2 regions of the Brevibacterium sp. K11IcPPYGO002 genome follow, and region 2 is predicted to be linked to the other one. Evidence: predicted binding sites of a transcription regulator. Region 2 holds the regulator's gene; the other holds the start of a gene.
The links. Region 2 encodes LexA, which represses DNA repair genes until DNA is damaged. Its sites were predicted from a motif close to TCGAACANNTGTTCGA; they were not measured.
Positions count from the first base shown of each region.

Region 1 (8,319 bases), 1.8 Mb from region 2:
GCGGCACCGCGTTCGAGTTCTCCTTGGAAGATCTTCGAATCGTGCTGAGCGCGGGGGTCGAGATCTTCGAGCACGCCGGTGAGCTCCCATGCGGCATATTCGTTCCAGCCATCGTCGACGTGGGCGTCCATTTCGCGGCCGAGTCCTGCGAGGAGGCCTTCGGCGGTCTGGCGCTGTCGCAGCATCTCACCGAGGATGATGCGATCGGGTTCGAGTCCTTGTGAGGCGAGGAAGCGACCGGTGATGCGGCTCTGCTCCTTGCCGAGGTCGGACAGTCGATCATAGTCATCGGTGCCGAACGAAGCCTGTCCGTGCCGGACCAGATAGAGCACACTCATCTATTCCTCTTTCTCCAGGTGTCGGCGGAAACGTGTCCGATCTCCACCTGCCTCTGAGCGATCGTTCAATTGTCATGAGTCTACGTGCCCGGACGGTTGGGTGCCTTCCATCCGCTTGAACTGCAGCGGCCCCACCTGCAGTGACGTCAGAGGCTCCGCGGCGCGTCATCAGAATGGTGGGGGATCGACTTCGAGGTCGTGTTCCCAGTTCACCGTCTTGGAGACGAAACGGTGGTCCCAGGGATCGTCGGCTCCAGCGTCCTTGGAGCCGGAAGCGTCCTCAGACTGCGTCTTGACCTCCGAGTCGCTGATGCTCGAGCCCGTGCTGGTACGAGCGCTGGGTTTGTCGAGCCCGTTCGGGTCGACGGTGATGTCGTCGATGGCGAGGCCCGCGAGACGCGCCCATTTGACTGCTTTTGCATACTTGGCGTTCCCAGTCAGCTGCTTCATTGCAGCTGGGTCTGTGCCGGCGGGGAGGCACGGCTGGAAGACAGAGTTCTCCCAATCGAGGCAGCGTTCAAGCCGCAGTCGCCTGATTTCTGCCTGCTGCTCCCGATACGCCTCCGAAAGACGTCGCTGTCGGGCTTCGCGTTCCTCTCGCTGACGCCTCTCCTCGTCGCGCCGGCGCTTCTCTTCGTCGCGCTGGCGGATCGTCGACTCACCGGGCATGAGTTCGAGCACCCTTGGCGCTGGCGGGACCATCGACCAGGGCAGTTTCCACCGTTTGAGACCCAGTCGTCCCAATGCATCGAATTCGAGCGCTTGGGCCACATTGATCGGCTGGCCGGGCGCCGACACAGTAGTCGTGATCCCGTGCTTGAACTCGTAGTCGAGCTCACCGGATTTGGGCATAGTGACCCGAAGGCGGCCGGCGGTCTTCAATGCATGGTGCTTTTTGCACAGAGGATGCAGGTTTCCGAACCGGGTGAGACCGCCCTTGAGCGGATTCAGGTGGAAGAACGGAACGACGTGGTCGATCTCCGACTTCTCGGCCCGACGCGAGCAGCCGGGAACGGTGCACACCGTCCACTGCTCGACAAGGGTCTTCCGAAGATCCCTGGGGACTTGGTAAGTCGTCGCTTTGGCGTCGAGGGGAGTGCCGGTGCCGGGGTCGGTGAGGATCCGTTGGATGCTCTTCGAGCGGCCGGCGATAGTGCGGGCCACCTCGGCGGGTACAGGCGAGCCATCGGCAAAGGTGCCGGGCAGGTCCGAATCTTCGGTGAGGGTGAGGAAGGGAACGGTCACCACGGTGGCGGCCTGATGCGACAGCCACCACGCATTGGTGGGCATACGCAGCTTGACGAAATACTCAACGGGTCCGTCAGCGTCCTCGCTGTCCGGGGCGAACGCCGAACCGACGGACCGGTCGTCAGAAGAGCAAGCGTCGGACGACTCCCCGGCGCCGCCGGCTGAACTTCCGTCGGACGTCTCCATTGCGTCGCCGGCTGAGCCCGAAGCAACATGCTTCGCAAAGTCGGCGACGGCGTCGTCGGAGTTCATATCCGGAATGAGCTCGCCGTCGGCGTCGAGCAGCGATGTGTCTTTGGCTGTTTGGATTCCCGTGATCGGATCGACCGACACGACCTTGACCTTGAGCTCCGGGACAGGCCGGATGAACAGATCGTACTCGAGCTGGGAGATGGAGCGGTCATCGCTGATCTCAACGCCCACGGGTAAGTTGAATGCCGACTTGTTCTTGCCATGCACGGCAAGAGCCATGCCTTGGATCCGGTTGTAGCAGGCGAAGATCTCCGCCGAGGGTCCGCTGACGGTCAGGCAAGCTGAGCCGTCCTTGTAGCCGTCGACATCGATGCGACGACGCTTGGTGGCGAGCTCGGTATTGTCGACGGGCGGAATGAGCAGGGCGATCATTTTGGCCAGATCACGGCGCAGAGTCTCGCAGGTGATATCGGCGCGCCGGGCCGCCAGGAAGATATCGAGTTTCGGAAGGAAGGCGAACGCGACGTCGGCACACTGGCGGGCAACCACGTCGACATGGGCTTGGGTGAACTCTCCGGCGCGGACCCGGTCGGCGAAGCGGGGAAGACCATAGAAGATCGTCATCGCGCCGGTCAGCTGACGGTAGGTGCGTGCAGTATTGGTCCCCAGCACCGTCGAGATCTCAACGAGGTCCTCCGCGTCGACATAGTCATAGACCCATTTCGAGAAGCAGATGCCTTCATCGAGCTCGGGGAATTCAGGCAGGACCTTCTTCTCGGACTCAGCCGCCTTTTCCACCTGCGCGCTGGCGAAGTCGGCATCATAAGGCACTACTGCTGCGGAGGAAAGCGCATCGGTCGACGACGGTGCGTCCGTGGGTGCGATCTCGAACGTATCCGCCGAGCCGAAGCCGGTGGTCTGTTCGGACTCTTCGGCTCGACGCTCGAAGGTTGCAGCAATCGTCTCGCAGCGGAAAGGCTCGGACCCCTCGGGCATGGGGAGTTCGAACTCGATGAACACCTGTTCGAGTACGACCGAAGAGACCGACTCGAGGAGCGAGAAATGCGCACGATCGGAAGCGACGGCATTCTCGGCGAAGCGAGACATGCTGGATTCGAAGCGGACGGCGAATCGCGGTGACGGCGAAGTCTGTGCTGCGCCCGGCTCTTCGGCCCGACCCGGGGTCGAACGGTTGGTGGTGCCCTTCATTGCGTTTTCACCTGCCTCGGACTTCGTTGTCGGGAGTGGTGCTGAATCGAAAAGCTGTTAATTCTATGATAAGCGTTCAAACGGACAGTCACAATAGAAAACAAAGAAAGGATTCGAATATTTCTCGGTGAGAGATCTAAGAGGTTCTGATTACCTCATCATCGTTGCATCCGGCACTGACATGAGAGTGTTGGATTTCATCCATGCAGGTCAGGCGCGGTTTCTGGATGAGTGCGGTTCCTGGGTGGGGATTGCGGGGAAGGTCTGCTGCGATTTCCGGGGAGAATACGCCTCCTCGGTACTGACCCGTCGCGGCTGCAGAATGAGTCGGCCATCGGGGCGTGCCTCCTCGGCGCTGACCCGTCGCAATTTCGAAATGGGTCGGCGCGTCAAGGACGCGCCGCCTCGGTGAGGCCGAAGGCCACAGCCCTCCCGCGTGGTCCAAAGGTCTGGAGAACGTGCCACCGAAACGGCGGGACAGCCTCGGTGAGGGCGGGATTTTCGGGTGTAACGGGTCACAGCATCGGTTATGATGATCGGGTTGCCGGATGCGACCCATGAGGTCGGTACTCGCCACATGCGAGCCGTATCCGCACTGCGCGCAACCGCGTAGCCCTTCACCTAGGGCCACGTCGCGGGCCGCGTCGACGTCACCGCACCATCCTTCACTGGTGACCAGTTCTTCGCTCAGACCATCGCCGGTGCTCACGGCTGACCGTGTCCGCGCCGACCGGTGGACAGACGATCACTGTCGGCTGCACCGATGATCCGATCATCGAGCAGAGTGCTCGCCCAGCCGAGTGCGCGCGAGCTCCTCACGCTCACGGACCGCCGCCGCATCAACCATGAGGATCAACCATGACGACCACCGCTCACAACTCAGCCGCCTCCGACCAGGGCTCGCAGGGCCCGATCACCGACGCCGAGATCTTCGAGGCACACGAAGGCGGCAAGCTCTCCGCCGAGCTCACCTCACCGCTCCAGACCCAGCGCGACCTCTCGATCGCGTACACCCCCGGCGTGGCCAAGGTCTGTACCGCGATCAAGGACGAACCGCAGCTGGCGCGCACGCACACGTGGACCGGCCGGCTCGTCGCGGTCATCTCTGACGGGTCGGCTGTGCTCGGCCTCGGTGACATCGGTCCGGCCGCCTCGCTGCCGGTGATGGAGGGCAAGTGCGCCCTGTTCAAGTCCTTCTCCGGGCTGAATGCGATTCCGATCGTACTCGACACCAATGACACGGACGAGATCGTCGAAACCATCGTCCGCATGGCCCCGACTTTCGGAGCGATCAACCTCGAGGACATCTCCGCCCCGCGCTGCTTCGAGATCGAGGACCGGGTCAAAGAAGCCCTCGACATTCCCGTCATGCACGATGACCAGCACGGCACCGCCGTCGTCGTCCTTGCCGCACTGACCAACGCACTGCGCGTGGTGAAGAAGTCCTTCGATTCCGTCCGCGTCGTCGTCTCCGGTGCCGGAGCTGCCGGTGTGGCCGTGGTGAAGATCCTTGCCGACGCAGGCGTGAAGGACATCGTCGTCCTCGATTCCAAGGGCGTCGTCGAGGCCGGCCGCTCCGATCTGACCGAGACCAAGCAGTTCCTCGCCGAGTCGACGAATCCGCGCGGAATCGCCGGTGGGATCGGCGAGGCCCTCGACGGTGCCGATGCCTTCATCGGCGTCTCCGGCGGCACCATCGACGAGGCGCACCTGGCCAACATGGCCGACAACGCGATCATCTTCGCTCTGTCGAACCCCAACCCCGAGGTGGCCCCCGACGTCGCCGCCAAGTACGCCACCGTGGTGGCTACCGGGCGCAGCGACTTCCCGAACCAGATCAACAACGTCCTCGCGTTCCCTGGAATCTTCCGCGGTGCGCTCGACGCCGATGCGTCCGAGATCACCGACGATATGAAGCTCGTCGCCGCCCGTGCGATCGCCGATCTCGTCGGCGATGACCTCGAGCCCGGCTACATCGTGCCCGGCGCGCTCGATTCCCGTGTTGCCCCGGCCGTCGCCGAGGCGGTCGAGAAGTCCGCGCTCGAGGCGATGGCCGAGCGCTGAGGTCATAGCGTCGCGCTGAGGTTCGCATGTGTCAGCTGGTATCCGCTGATGTCAGCTGAGGTTTGGGTGGGGCAGGGTCTGCGGGTCGGCTGCTGGATCAGAACGGCACTGAGGGGCGGGTGAAGAGAGATCTTCACCCGCCCCTCAGCTGTTGTTGCGGCCGGAGGTTCTGGCCCGCGCCGGCGCGCCGGAGCCGGTCAGCCGCCGGAGGGCTGCCGCCGACTCCTGACAGCCGCGTTGCCGCTCAGTCGTCGGTGACGGTGATGGTGACGTCGATGTTGCCGCGGGTGGCGTTGGAGTACGGGCACACCTTGTGGGCCTTGTCGGCCAGCGCCTGGGCCTCGGCCTTGTCGAGGTGCGGGAGAGTGACCTCGAGTTCGACGGCGAGCTGGAACCCGCCCTCATTGTCCTTGCCGATGCTGACGCGTGAGCCGACCGTGGAATCGTCGACGTTCGCCTTGGCCTGACCGGCCACGAGGCGCAGCGCTGAGTGATAGCAGGCCGCGTAGCCGACGGCGAAGAGCTGTTCGGGATTCGTGCCGTTGCCGCTGCCGCCCATCTCGGTCGGAGTCGCGAGATCGACATCGACCTTTCCGTCGCTCGTGCGTCCGTGGCCGTCGCGGCCTTCGCCTGTGGCCAGTGCTTCTGCTGTGTAGAGAGCCTTCATGATGTTTCCTTCCGTTGGTGGTGCATTGTCGGATCAGTGGTGATCAGTGGGATCGGCGGTGATCAGTGGGGTCGGTGGTGAAATGTGGGGTCAGCGGTGCAGTGCGGGGTCAGCGGTGCGGTGTGAGTTCAATGGTGCGGCAGGGGGTCGGGGGACTCGACGGGCGCCGGTTCCGCGCGCAGGTTCCTCGTCAGCGTGCGCAGGGTCTTCAGCAGCTCGGGCATCGACGCTGGGTCGAGATTCGTGCGCTCACCGATCCGGGCGGGAACGCATTCGGCGCGTGCTTTGGCCGCCGCGCCCTCGGCGGTGGCGCGGACGAGAACTCTGCGCGAATCCTCGGCGGAACGATGGCGGGTGACGAAGCCGAGCGATTCGAGTCGTGACAGCAGAGGGGAGAGCGTGCCCGAATCGAGCTGCAGGCGCTCGCCGAGGTGCTTGACCGTCACACCATCGTCGTCGGAACCCTCTTCCCACAGCACGAGCATCACCAGATACTGCGGATAAGTGATGCCGAGTTCGGCAAGCAGATCTTTGTACGACGCGGTCATCGCTCGTGACGCCGAATAGAGAGCGAAGCAGAGCTGCCGGTCGAGATCGAGCATGTTCATGGGAAAAATGATTGCACACAATTCAATTGTGCACAACCAATAATTCCGGGAGGCGGCGAGTTCCCAGGAGTCAGTCAGTTCGCGGGCGGCGTCGAAATCCCAGGAGGCGGCGAGTTTCTAGGAAGAGAAGTTCCCAGGTGGCGGCGAGTTCCTATGGGGAGGACCCCGCCGGTGGAGGAGTTCCCAAGTGGATTTCCGGGGGTGCGCATACGGCTGAGGGGCGGGTGAAGATCTCTCTTCACCCGCCCCTCGGCGGTGTGCGCTGAGCGGTGTCTGCCAGCTCAACTCTGCTGGACCAGCGCTGCCGGTTCAGCACTGCCGGCCGGCTCAGCGTTGCCGGCTCAGCCCTGGTTGCCGCCGCGGCGGTTGCGCCACTGCTCGGCGGCGGCGCGAACGGCCGACTGGGCCGCGGAGCGCGGATCCGTGTGTCCCTGCTGACCGTGCTGACCTTGGCCCGGCCCCGGCTGGCCCTGCCCGGGTTGGCCCTGTCCGCCCGCTCCCTGTCCGGAGCCGCCCTGGCCCTGTCCGCCGGCATACTGCCCGGACCGATCTGCCGGGGGAGTCGTCGGCTGCGGCGGGACGTTCGTACGGTCGGCGCCGCTGCCGGAGCTGCGCCTGGAGTCATCGCCCGCGTCGTCGCGGCCCTGCGGAGCGGGCAGATGCGAGCCTTCGTCCGCGGCATTGGCGGCGAACAGGGCGTTGCGGATCTCCTGGCCCATCTCGCCCAGGCCGCCCGGGTTCGACGGCATGAACAGCACGTTCGACCGGCCCTCCTGCGCGACGTTCTGCATCGTGTCGAAGTACTGGGTCATCATCAGCAGCTGCTCGGCAGTCTTGTGGATGCCCACCTCCTGCAGCAGTGCGTACTGTTCGGCGATGCCGTTGGCGATCGCCTTCCGCTGAGCGGCCACGCCTTCACCGTGCAGGCGCATCGCCTCCGATTCGGCCTGTGCCTGAGTCACGCGCTTGATCTTGTCGGCCTCGGCCAGCGACTGCGCGGCGACCTTGTCACGCTGCGCGGCGTTGATCGAGTTCATCGAATCCCGCACGCGCGGATCAGGGGTGATGTCCGTGACCAGAGTGCTCACGATCTTGAAGCCGTAGCGCTTCATCGACTCCGACAGTCGGCGCTCGACGTTTTCGGCGATGTCGTCCTTCGACTCGAACGCGGTGTCGAGCGTCAGTCCCGACAGCGCCGAACGGACGGTGTCGAAGACATAGGAGCGGATCTGCTCCTCCGAATTCGCCAGTCGGTAATAGGCATCGGCGACGTTGTCCTCTTCGACGACGTACTGGACCGCGACGGGAACGGTGACGAAGACATTGTCCTTCGTCTTCGACTCGATGTTGACCTCGAGCTGCTGGACGCGCAGCGAGATCGGCCTGCTCGTCGTCTCGATGAACGGCACCTTCGTGTTCAGTCCCGGCCGCGCGACCTTCTTGAACTTGCCGAATCTTTCGACGATGACGTTCTCCTGCGTCTTCACCGTGAAGAACACGCTCGTGCGCAGCTTCCCGAACAGCAGGACGGCGACGACGAGGATGATGATGACAACGGCGATGGTGACCGCCACTCCACTCATGACTCCTCCAATGGGTCGTGGTTGTCGGCCGTGCGACGACCGCTGACTCCTATCACTCTAGTAGTCATCGAGCGCCGCGTATATGACAAGGGCGCTGGCTCTCGTCTCGAGGAGGGAACTCATCACCGGTACATCTGATGTCAGACGTATACTGGAGGGTCAGCGTGGAACGACCAGCAGAAGGTGATCATGGCGGAGACGACAGAGACCGGACGGAAAGTGACGACGTCCGACAGGATCAAGGATCTCATCCTTTCCGACGGTCTGCGTCCCGGGGACCTGCTGCCGACCGAAGGCGAACTGTGCACCCGCCTCGGCGTCTCGCGGTCGAACGTCAGGGAAGCCATCCGCAAACTCTCGACCCTCGACATCGTCGACGTCCGCCACGGCCACGGCACGTACGTCGGCGA
Region 1 is NZ_CP131929.1:757,884-766,202, forward strand. Features, by position in the region: gene QYM46_RS03375 (histidine phosphatase family protein) at 1-338, opposite strand, end outside; gene QYM46_RS03380 (HNH endonuclease signature motif containing protein) at 507-2,987, opposite strand; gene QYM46_RS03385 (NAD(P)-dependent malic enzyme) at 3,846-5,051, shown strand; gene QYM46_RS03390 (organic hydroperoxide resistance protein) at 5,296-5,718, opposite strand; gene QYM46_RS03395 (MarR family winged helix-turn-helix transcriptional regulator) at 5,847-6,326, opposite strand; gene QYM46_RS03400 (SPFH domain-containing protein) at 6,668-7,909, opposite strand; gene QYM46_RS03405 (FadR/GntR family transcriptional regulator) at 8,099-8,319, shown strand, end outside.
Region 1: the regulator LexA is predicted to act here: its motif matches at 3,034-3,049, upstream of QYM46_RS03380 (HNH endonuclease signature motif containing protein).

Region 2 (8,319 bases):
TCGTCTCCGGGGCGCCGGTGAAGTCCGAGGTCCACTCGGCGGCCTGCTCGGCCCGAGCCCGGGTCTGCCTGGACATCTCGTCGAGGTAGCTGTCGTCCGGCGCGGTCGAGTGGCTGAGGTCACGGATTTCGCTCATGGGTCATAAGCATAGGTGCCCTGCCGATCTGACACGCCCGAAACAGTCAGACTTCGACGAGGCGGATGGCCAGGGAATCGATCTTCGCGACGAGGTCCTCGTCACCGGCGACGGCCTCCTGGAACCGGCGCACTTCAACTGGGGCGACCTCGGACTCGACGCCGAGCGTGATGCCGAGCTCCGGCCCACCGAGGTGAACGCTGTTGCTGCCGGGGCTCACACCGATCCTGACCAGCCAGGGGAAGGACTCGGCGATGGCACGCAGACGCTCGGCCACCTCGGCGTCGGCCCAGGACGGAGTCCAGGGCTGGGACTGCACGAACGCGAACATCGCCGGACGGCGCAGCAGGAATGAGGACTCGGCCCCGGGGTCGAGGACGACGAGCTGGGATTCGGCCTCGATCGCCCCGAGGACGAGCCGTTCGGATTCGATCGGCACGGGACGGGCGTCCGAATGCCAGGCCGTCAGAGGTGGGATTCCGGAGAATCCCGGGGTGCACTCGCGTCCGTCCTCGGCCTGCAGACGGACCATCGCCATCTCCGAGGAATTGTCGGCCATCAGCCCGTTCTCCCCGATCTCCTGGTCGAGAGCCATCGGCACGATCGGGGCGTAGAGCCTGGCCCCGGCCAGAGCCCGGACGACCTGCTGGTGTGCGGCGGGATCCAGGGGCGCCTGAGCGACCTGGGTCAGGGCCTCCAGCAGGGCCGCATCCGCCAGCCCGGTGTCACCGGAGAACGGGTTGGGTTTGAGGTCCCGGCCCGCCCACGCCTGACCGGCGGAATCCGTCGGGGCGTGGGCGTCGCCTGCCTGGTCGGCAGATGCGGCGGACCGGGGCTCGTGCGGCTCGGGCGAGTGGCCCGGCTCGTCCGGCCGGCGCGGCTCGTGCGAGTGCGTGCTCACCGGCTCACCGTCCTGCGACGTCGAGGGCTTCTTCCAGGGTGAACTTGCCGGCGTAGAGTGCCTTGCCCACGATCGCGGAGTCGACGCCGAAGGGCACGAGTTCGCGGAGGGCACGCAGGTCATCGAGGCTCGAGACTCCGCCGGAGGCGACGATCGGAGAGTCCGTCTTCTGCGCCAGGTCCTTGAGCAGGTCGACGTTGGGACCCTGCAGGGTGCCGTCCTTGCGCACATCGGTGACGACGTAGCGGGAGCAGCCGGCGGCTTCGAGGGTGTTCAGGACTTCGTAGAGGTCTCCGCCTTTCTTCGTCCAGCCGCGGGCGGCCAGGGTGGTTCCGCGCACGTCGAGGCCGATGGCGACCTGATCGCCGAAGCGCGAGATCATCTCCGCGGTCCACTCGGGGTTCTCCAGGGCGGCAGTGCCGATGTTGACGCGCTCGGCTCCGGTGTCGAGTGCGCGTTCGAGGCTTTCGGTGTCACGGATTCCACCGGAGAGTTCGACCTTGATCCCCACAGCCTTGACGACCTGGTTGAGCAGATCCGAGTTCGATCCGCGTCCGAAGGCGGCGTCGAGGTCGACGAGGTGGATCCATTCGGCGCCACGGCTCTCGAAGTCCTGGGCGGCGTCGATGGGTGAGCCGTAGTCGGTTTCGGTTCCGGCTTCGCCCTGGACGAGGCGGACGGCCTTGCCGTCGGCGACGTCGACGGCGGGGAGGAGGACCAGCTTGTTCGAACTGTCTGTCATTGTGACCTTTCTGCCAGGGTGCCACGGGGTTTGAGGCAACCATAGTCGGTGTGCTCGGTCAGGAGCTGAGTGGGTCTGTGGGGTTGCTGCCGGAATCGCTGGTGCTGCCGGAACCACCACCGGTGCTGCTGTCGGCGGCGAACGAGGCGAGCCAGTTTCGCAGCAGCCTGGCGCCCGCCTCGGCGGATTTCTCGGGATGGAACTGTGCTGCCCAGGTGGTTCCGTCTTCGACAGCGGCGATGAAGTCGTTGCCGTGGCGGGCGGTCGTCACCGTCGCGTTCGCCGGGGGCTCGGTCGCGGCGTAGGAGTGGACGAAGTAGAAGCGTTCGTCTCCGATGCCGGCGAACATGGCCGAGTCTGCGGGAGCGTTGACCTTCGACCATCCCATATGCGGGATGACCGGAGCTTCGAGGCCGGTGACGGCACCGGGCCACAGACCGATGCCCTCGGTCCTGACTCCGTGTTCGACGCCGCGGGCGAAGAACACCTGGAGGCCGACGCAGATGCCGAGGAGCGGTCGCCCCTGTTCGTGGCGGTCCCGGATGAGGTCGACTCCCCCGACGTTCTCCAGTCCGGCCATGACTGCCGAAAACGCGCCGACGCCGGGGACCAGCAGTCCGTCGGAGTCGTTGATGACATCGTGATCGGCCGTGAGCGTGACCTCGGCACCGGCCGCGGCGACCGCACGCACGGCGGAGCGGACATTGCCGGCTCCGTAGTCGAGGACGGCGACCGTCGTCATCGCTTCGCCCCCTTGCTCAGCACCGACCAGATCCTCCATAGGGAGAACCCGAGGACGATGACGCCGAGCGCGGCGACGACCCAGGCGATGGTGTTCCCGCCCACTGCCAACGCAATGCCGAAGGCGGTGACGAGTCCGGCGAGGACGGCAGCGATGATCCACAGCAGCGCCGTGCGCGCCATGGCCGCCCGGCCCGGACTCATCGTGGCCGCACTGGCCTGCAGCTTCGTCATCGAATCGGTTCTGATGCTGCCTTCGACGTCGTCTGCGGCAACGGTTTCGAGCAGCAGCCCTTCGAGGACATCGGGGAGGTTCTTCAGTGCCAGTCCGGCCGGCACATCGGATTCTCGGGCGCCGTGGCGGAAGTGGCCGGCGTCGATCTGCTCTTCGCTGCGCACGAGGAGGAGGACCTCATGTTTGCCGGCGAGCTTCGAGATCGCGGCGGCCGCCTCGTTGCCGGCTTTGACATCGGTGTCGGCGAGGACGATGCCGCTGAACTCGCCGATCGGCACGATGGTGCCGGAGATGTTCGACAGCACGCAGGCGGCGGCCAGCTGCTGGGCGACCCCGAATGGGGTCACGATGACGGTCGTGCTCACAGGACTCCCTTGGTGCTGGGAACGGAGTTGCTCCGTGGGTCGGTCTCGACGGCCTGCCGCAGCGCGCGGGCGAAGGCCTTGAATTCGGCTTCGACGATGTGGTGCGGGTCGCGGCCGCGAACCAGGTCGAGGTGGACGGTCAGTCCGCCGTTGAAGGCGATGGATTCCAGTGAGTGGGAGGTCATCGAACCGGTGAAGTGACCGCCGATGAGGTGGTACTGCTGGCCTTCGGGTTCACCTTCGTGGACGAAGTAGGGTCGACCGGAGACGTCGACGACGCACTGGGCCAGTGCTTCGTCCAGCGGTACGGCGGCGAAGCCGTAGCGGCGGATGCCGACCTTGTCGCCGAGTGCTTCGCGAATGGTCTGGCCGAGGACGATCGAGGTGTCCTCGACGGTGTGGTGGACGTCGATGTGCGTATCGCCGGTGGCGGTGATGTCGAGGTCGATCATCGAGTGCTTCGACAGGGCGGTGAGCATATGGTCGAAGAACGGCACGGAAGTCGAGATGTTCGAGGTGCCGGTGCCGTCGAGGTTGACGGACACGGACACCGTTGACTCGGAGGTGGTGCGTGAGTTCTGGGCCTGCCTCATGGAGTGCCTTTCGTCGGGGCGGCTGATGACGGGGTCGGAGACTGCGGACGGTCCGCGAGGAGGTCAGGGTCGTCGGCGAGGATCTCGTCGATGGCGGTCAGAAACGCTTCGGTCTCGTCCTCGGTGCCGGCGTTGACGCGGGCGTGGCCGGTGATGCCGATATCGCGGATGAGGATTCCGCGGTCGAGGAGCTTCTGCCACAGCTCGGCCGGTGAGGCGATGTTGCCGAAGAGGACGAAGTTCGAATCGCTGTCGTGGACGGTGAAGCCCGCCTCGGCGAGGTGGCTCGACATGCGGTTGCGCGAGTCGATGAGTCGGTCGACGTTGCCCAGCAGCAGCTCCGCGTGTTCGAGTGCCGTGCAGGCGAGCACCTGAGTGACCTCGGACAGGTGGTACGGCAGGCGGACGAGGCGGAGGACATCGATGAGCTCGGGGGCGGCGATGGCGTAGCCCAAACGCAGTCCGGCACAGGCGAAGGCCTTGCTCATGGTGCGGGAGACGACGAGGCGGGGCCGGCCGTCAAGCAGAGTCATCGCCGAGGACTTGGCGGGGCGGGAGAATTCCGCGTACGCCTCATCGACGATGACTATCCCTGCGCAATTGTCGTAGGCGGCTTCGATGACGTCGAGGCCGATCGAGGTGCCGGTCGGATTGTTCGGAGTGCACAGGAAGACGATGTCCGGATTCGCCCGCGCCACCTCGGCGGCGACCGTCTCGGCATCGAGAGTGAAATCGTCCTTGCGTTCGACGTGCTGCCATTCGGCACCCGTGCCCGTGGTGATGAGCGGGTGCATCGAATAGGAGGGGGTGAACCCGAGGACCGTGCGGCCCGGTCCACCGAAGGCCTGGACGATATGGCTGAGCACTTCATTCGAACCGTTGGCGGCCCAGATCATGGAGGGGTCGAGGTCGACGGTGTCCCCCGCACGTTCGTTCACACCGTCCAAATAGGTGACGAGATGTTCGCGCAGTGCGGTGAATTCGCGATCGGGATAACGGTTGAGTCCCGCGAAATGGTCGTCGATGGCGGAACGCATGCTGTCGATAACGACGTCCGGCAGCGGATAGGCGTTCTCGTTGACGTTGAGCTGGACCGGCACATTGAGGTGCGGAGCCCCGTAGGGCTTTTGGCCGACGAGGTCGGAGCGCACTGGCAGAGATTCGATGTTTCCCACGGCGACCATTCTACCGAGAGGCCCCCGCCGCCCGGGCGGCGGGTCGGGCATCGAGGTGCGCCGGTCGGCTCACCCAATCGGACGGGTCGGCCCGTGGCCGGCGCCCTGCCGGCCGAGCCGGCCTCGACCTCAGCGGACGGGGACGTCGAGGGTCTGGCCGGGGTGAACGGTCGGGGTGTCCAGGTGGTTGATCTCGACGATGTCGGCCACGACATCACGGGTGTCGCGGTCGATGCCGAGACTCGTCGCCACGGTCCACAGCGATTCGCCTTCACCGACGACGACCGCCTCGGCGTCGATGCCGATGCTCTCCGTCTCCGATTCGGCGACGGCAGCGGCCGAGAACGACTGGGTGGCGAGGAGGACCGCTCCGCCGATGACGACGAGAGCGACGAGCAGGGTCCGGAGAAGGCGCACAGCCTGGCGTCCACGAGTGGTCAGGCGCAGCTCGGTGTTCTGTGCAGACATCGCATTACCTCTTTCATTCGTACGATTCCACCAGTAATCGGTAGAACGTCTGTTCTATTCAACATGCCAATCGAACAAATGTCCAGTCCAACTCGAACATCTATGCGACAATGAGAGGGAACCAGCGTTGTTGATTGATCTGTCAGAACCATCTCAGTCGGCACTGACACGAGAATCTTCGAAGCGGAGATCACGGCGTTCAGCGGCAGGGAATAGAACGAAGGGGAACGAGCAGTGGTTCAGAACAAACGAGGCAGAGGCAGGCCTCGCAACGAAGATGTTGCCACCGAGATCGCTGCCGCTCGCAGCGATGACGACGTGGTCCAGATCCCTGAGGGGTCATCCGGTGAGGGCGACTTCCGCCTCACTCCCCGCCAGCGTCTCGTCCTCGAGACCATCGAACGCGCCGTCGTGGCCAACGGCTACCCGCCGAGCATGCGCGAGATCGGCAAAGCCGCCGGACTGGCGTCCCTCTCCAGCGTCGCCCACCAGCTCTCCCAGCTCGAACGCCTCGGCTATGTCCGCCGCGACCCGAAGCGCCCGCGTGCCATCGAAGTGGTCAATCCGTTCGAAGAGGAAGAGGCCGAGCGCGCGAAGTACGAGGAGCTGGCCAACAACACCGTGCAGGTCCCGGTCGTCGGACGCATCGCCGCCGGCGGCCCGATCCTGGCCGAGCAGGAGGTCGACGATGTCTTCTCCCTGCCGACGCAGGTCGTCGGCTCCGGAGAGATGTTCCTGCTCAAGGTCGTCGGCGATTCGATGATCGAAGCCGCCATCTGCCACGACGACTGGGTGGTCGTGCGCAAGCAGCACACCGCCGACAACGGTCAGATCGTTGCAGCCCTCCTCGACGGCGAGGCCACGGTGAAGACGCTCAAGCGCAAGGCCGGTCAGCAGTGGCTGATGCCGCAGAACGAGAACTACGAACCCATCGACGGCACCTACGCACAGATCATGGGCCTCGTCGTCGCCGTCATCCGCCGCCTCTGATCCTCCGCCCCGCCTTCGAACTGAGAAGCGCCCGCGACCACGGTTGGTCGCGGGCGCTTCTGCGTCATCCGGCGGGACTCAGAACCGTCTGCCTCACTTCTCGTCAGCTTCGGCCAGTCTGGCCAGGCTTGTGCGGACGAGGCCGGAGTTCGTCGTCGGCCACATCCTCGGCATCGAATTGACGAGGAACCCGGCATACCGGGCCGAGCGCAGCCGCGAGTCGAGCACGGCCACCACTCCCCTGTCCTTGGTCGACCGGATGAGGCGACCGGCACCCTGTGCCAGCCGCAGGGCGGCATGCGTGGCCGATACTGCCATGAATCCGTTGACTCCACGCTGGTCGGCATCGCGTGCCCGTGCCTGCATGAGCGGGTCGTCGGGGCGTGGGAACGGCAGACGATCGATGATGACCAGGCGGTTCGTCCGTCCCGGCACGTCGACTCCCTGCCACAGGGACATCGTCCCGAACAGGCAGGTCTGATCATCGGCCGTGAACTGGGAGACCAGCGCCGGCAGGCCGTCGTCGCCTTGGAGCAGGATCGGGAAGTCGAACTTCGTCCGCAGGTGTTCGGCTGCCGCGTTGGCCGCCGCCCGGGAGGAGAACAGCCCCAGTGCCCCGCCGTTCGAGGATTCGACGAGTTCTTCGAGTTCGGTCAGCGCTTCCTCGCTCAGTCCGCTGCGTCCGGGCTTGGGCAGGTGGGAAGCGACATAGAGGATGCCCTGCTTGCCGTAGTCGAAGGGTGATCCGACATCGAGGCTGTCCCACTTCGGGGCGTCCGGCCCGAAGAGTCCCAACGAGGCCGCCACCGCGTCGAAGTTCCCGCCCAGGGACAGGGTCGCCGAGGTGGCCACGACCGTCGATTCCTCGAAGATCCCGTTGCGCATGGTGCCGGCCACGCTCAAGGGTGCGACGACGAGGTTCGTCGTCTCCTTCTCTCTGAACGTCGACCGGGAGAGCCAGATGACGTCGTTTTTGCCCGGGTCGCAGAAGCGTTCGGCGAGTTCGAAGATCTCCTGACAGCGAGCCTTGGCCATCTGCCGTCCGGCATCGGCGTCGTCGGTCTTGCCGCCGATGTCGTTGATGATCTGGCGGGCGGAGTCGCGGATCTGCGCCAGGGCCAGTCCGAGCGCCTCGCTCATATGCAGGATGAGTCCCTCGGGCACCGAGGTCTGGGCGCGTTCGAGTGCCGCCGCGGCGGAATCGAGCAGCGAGACGACCCCGTCCTGGACCGTGGTGTGTTTGCGCACGGAGCTCGTCGCCGCCGAGAGCATGCTCGTGTTGATCTGCCCGGACAGGGCGCTGGTCACCCGGTCCTTGAGCTCGTGGGCCTCGTCGATGATGATGACATCGTGTTCGGGCAGCACGTTCGATTCCCCGAAGGCGTCGATGGCCAACAGGGCATGGTTCGTCACGACGATATCGGCTTCGGCGGCTTTGTTCCGGGCGATTTCGGCGAAGCATTCGGTGAACAGCGGGCAGTTCGATCCGAGGCAGTCGAAGGCGTTGACGGACACCTGTGACCAGGCGCGATCGCTGACACCGGGCAGGAGGTCGTCACGGTCGCCGGTGTCGGTGGTCTTCTCCCAGGTGCGGATCCGCTGGATCTCCTCCCCCAGACCCGAACGTTCGGTGGGTTTGCGTCCCGCCTCGGCGTCGGCCCCGAGGTCGAAGAGCATGCCCTCACCCTCGTCGGGGTATCCGCCGGCGAGCTTGTGCTTGCACACATAGTTCCGCCGCCCCTTGAGCAGTGCCGCTCGGGGCAGCGGGTCGAGGTCCTTCTTCACGGCCTTGAACAGCCGGGGCAGGTCGCGGTGGATGATCTGAGTCTGCAGGGCCAGGGTCGCAGTGGACACGACGACCTTCCCGCCGGTGCGGGTGACGTATTCGGCCGCCGGGACGAGGTACGCCAGCGATTTGCCGGTGCCCGTTCCCGCCTGCACGAGCAGATGGATTCCCTTGTCCAGCGACGAGG
Region 2 is NZ_CP131929.1:2,541,730-2,550,048, forward strand. Features, by position in the region: gene QYM46_RS11515 (M20 family metallopeptidase) at 1-136, opposite strand, end outside; gene QYM46_RS11520 (SseB family protein) at 183-1,037, opposite strand; gene priA (bifunctional 1-(5-phosphoribosyl)-5-((5-phosphoribosylamino)methylideneamino)imidazole-4-carboxamide isomerase/phosphoribosylanthranilate isomerase PriA) at 1,042-1,779, opposite strand; gene hisH (imidazole glycerol phosphate synthase subunit HisH) at 1,838-2,521, opposite strand; gene QYM46_RS11535 (hypothetical protein) at 2,518-3,120, opposite strand; gene hisB (imidazoleglycerol-phosphate dehydratase HisB) at 3,117-3,713, opposite strand; gene QYM46_RS11545 (histidinol-phosphate transaminase) at 3,710-4,888, opposite strand; gene QYM46_RS11550 (LysM peptidoglycan-binding domain-containing protein) at 5,018-5,356, opposite strand; gene lexA (transcriptional repressor LexA) at 5,591-6,346, shown strand; gene QYM46_RS11560 (ATP-dependent DNA helicase) at 6,440-8,319, opposite strand, start outside.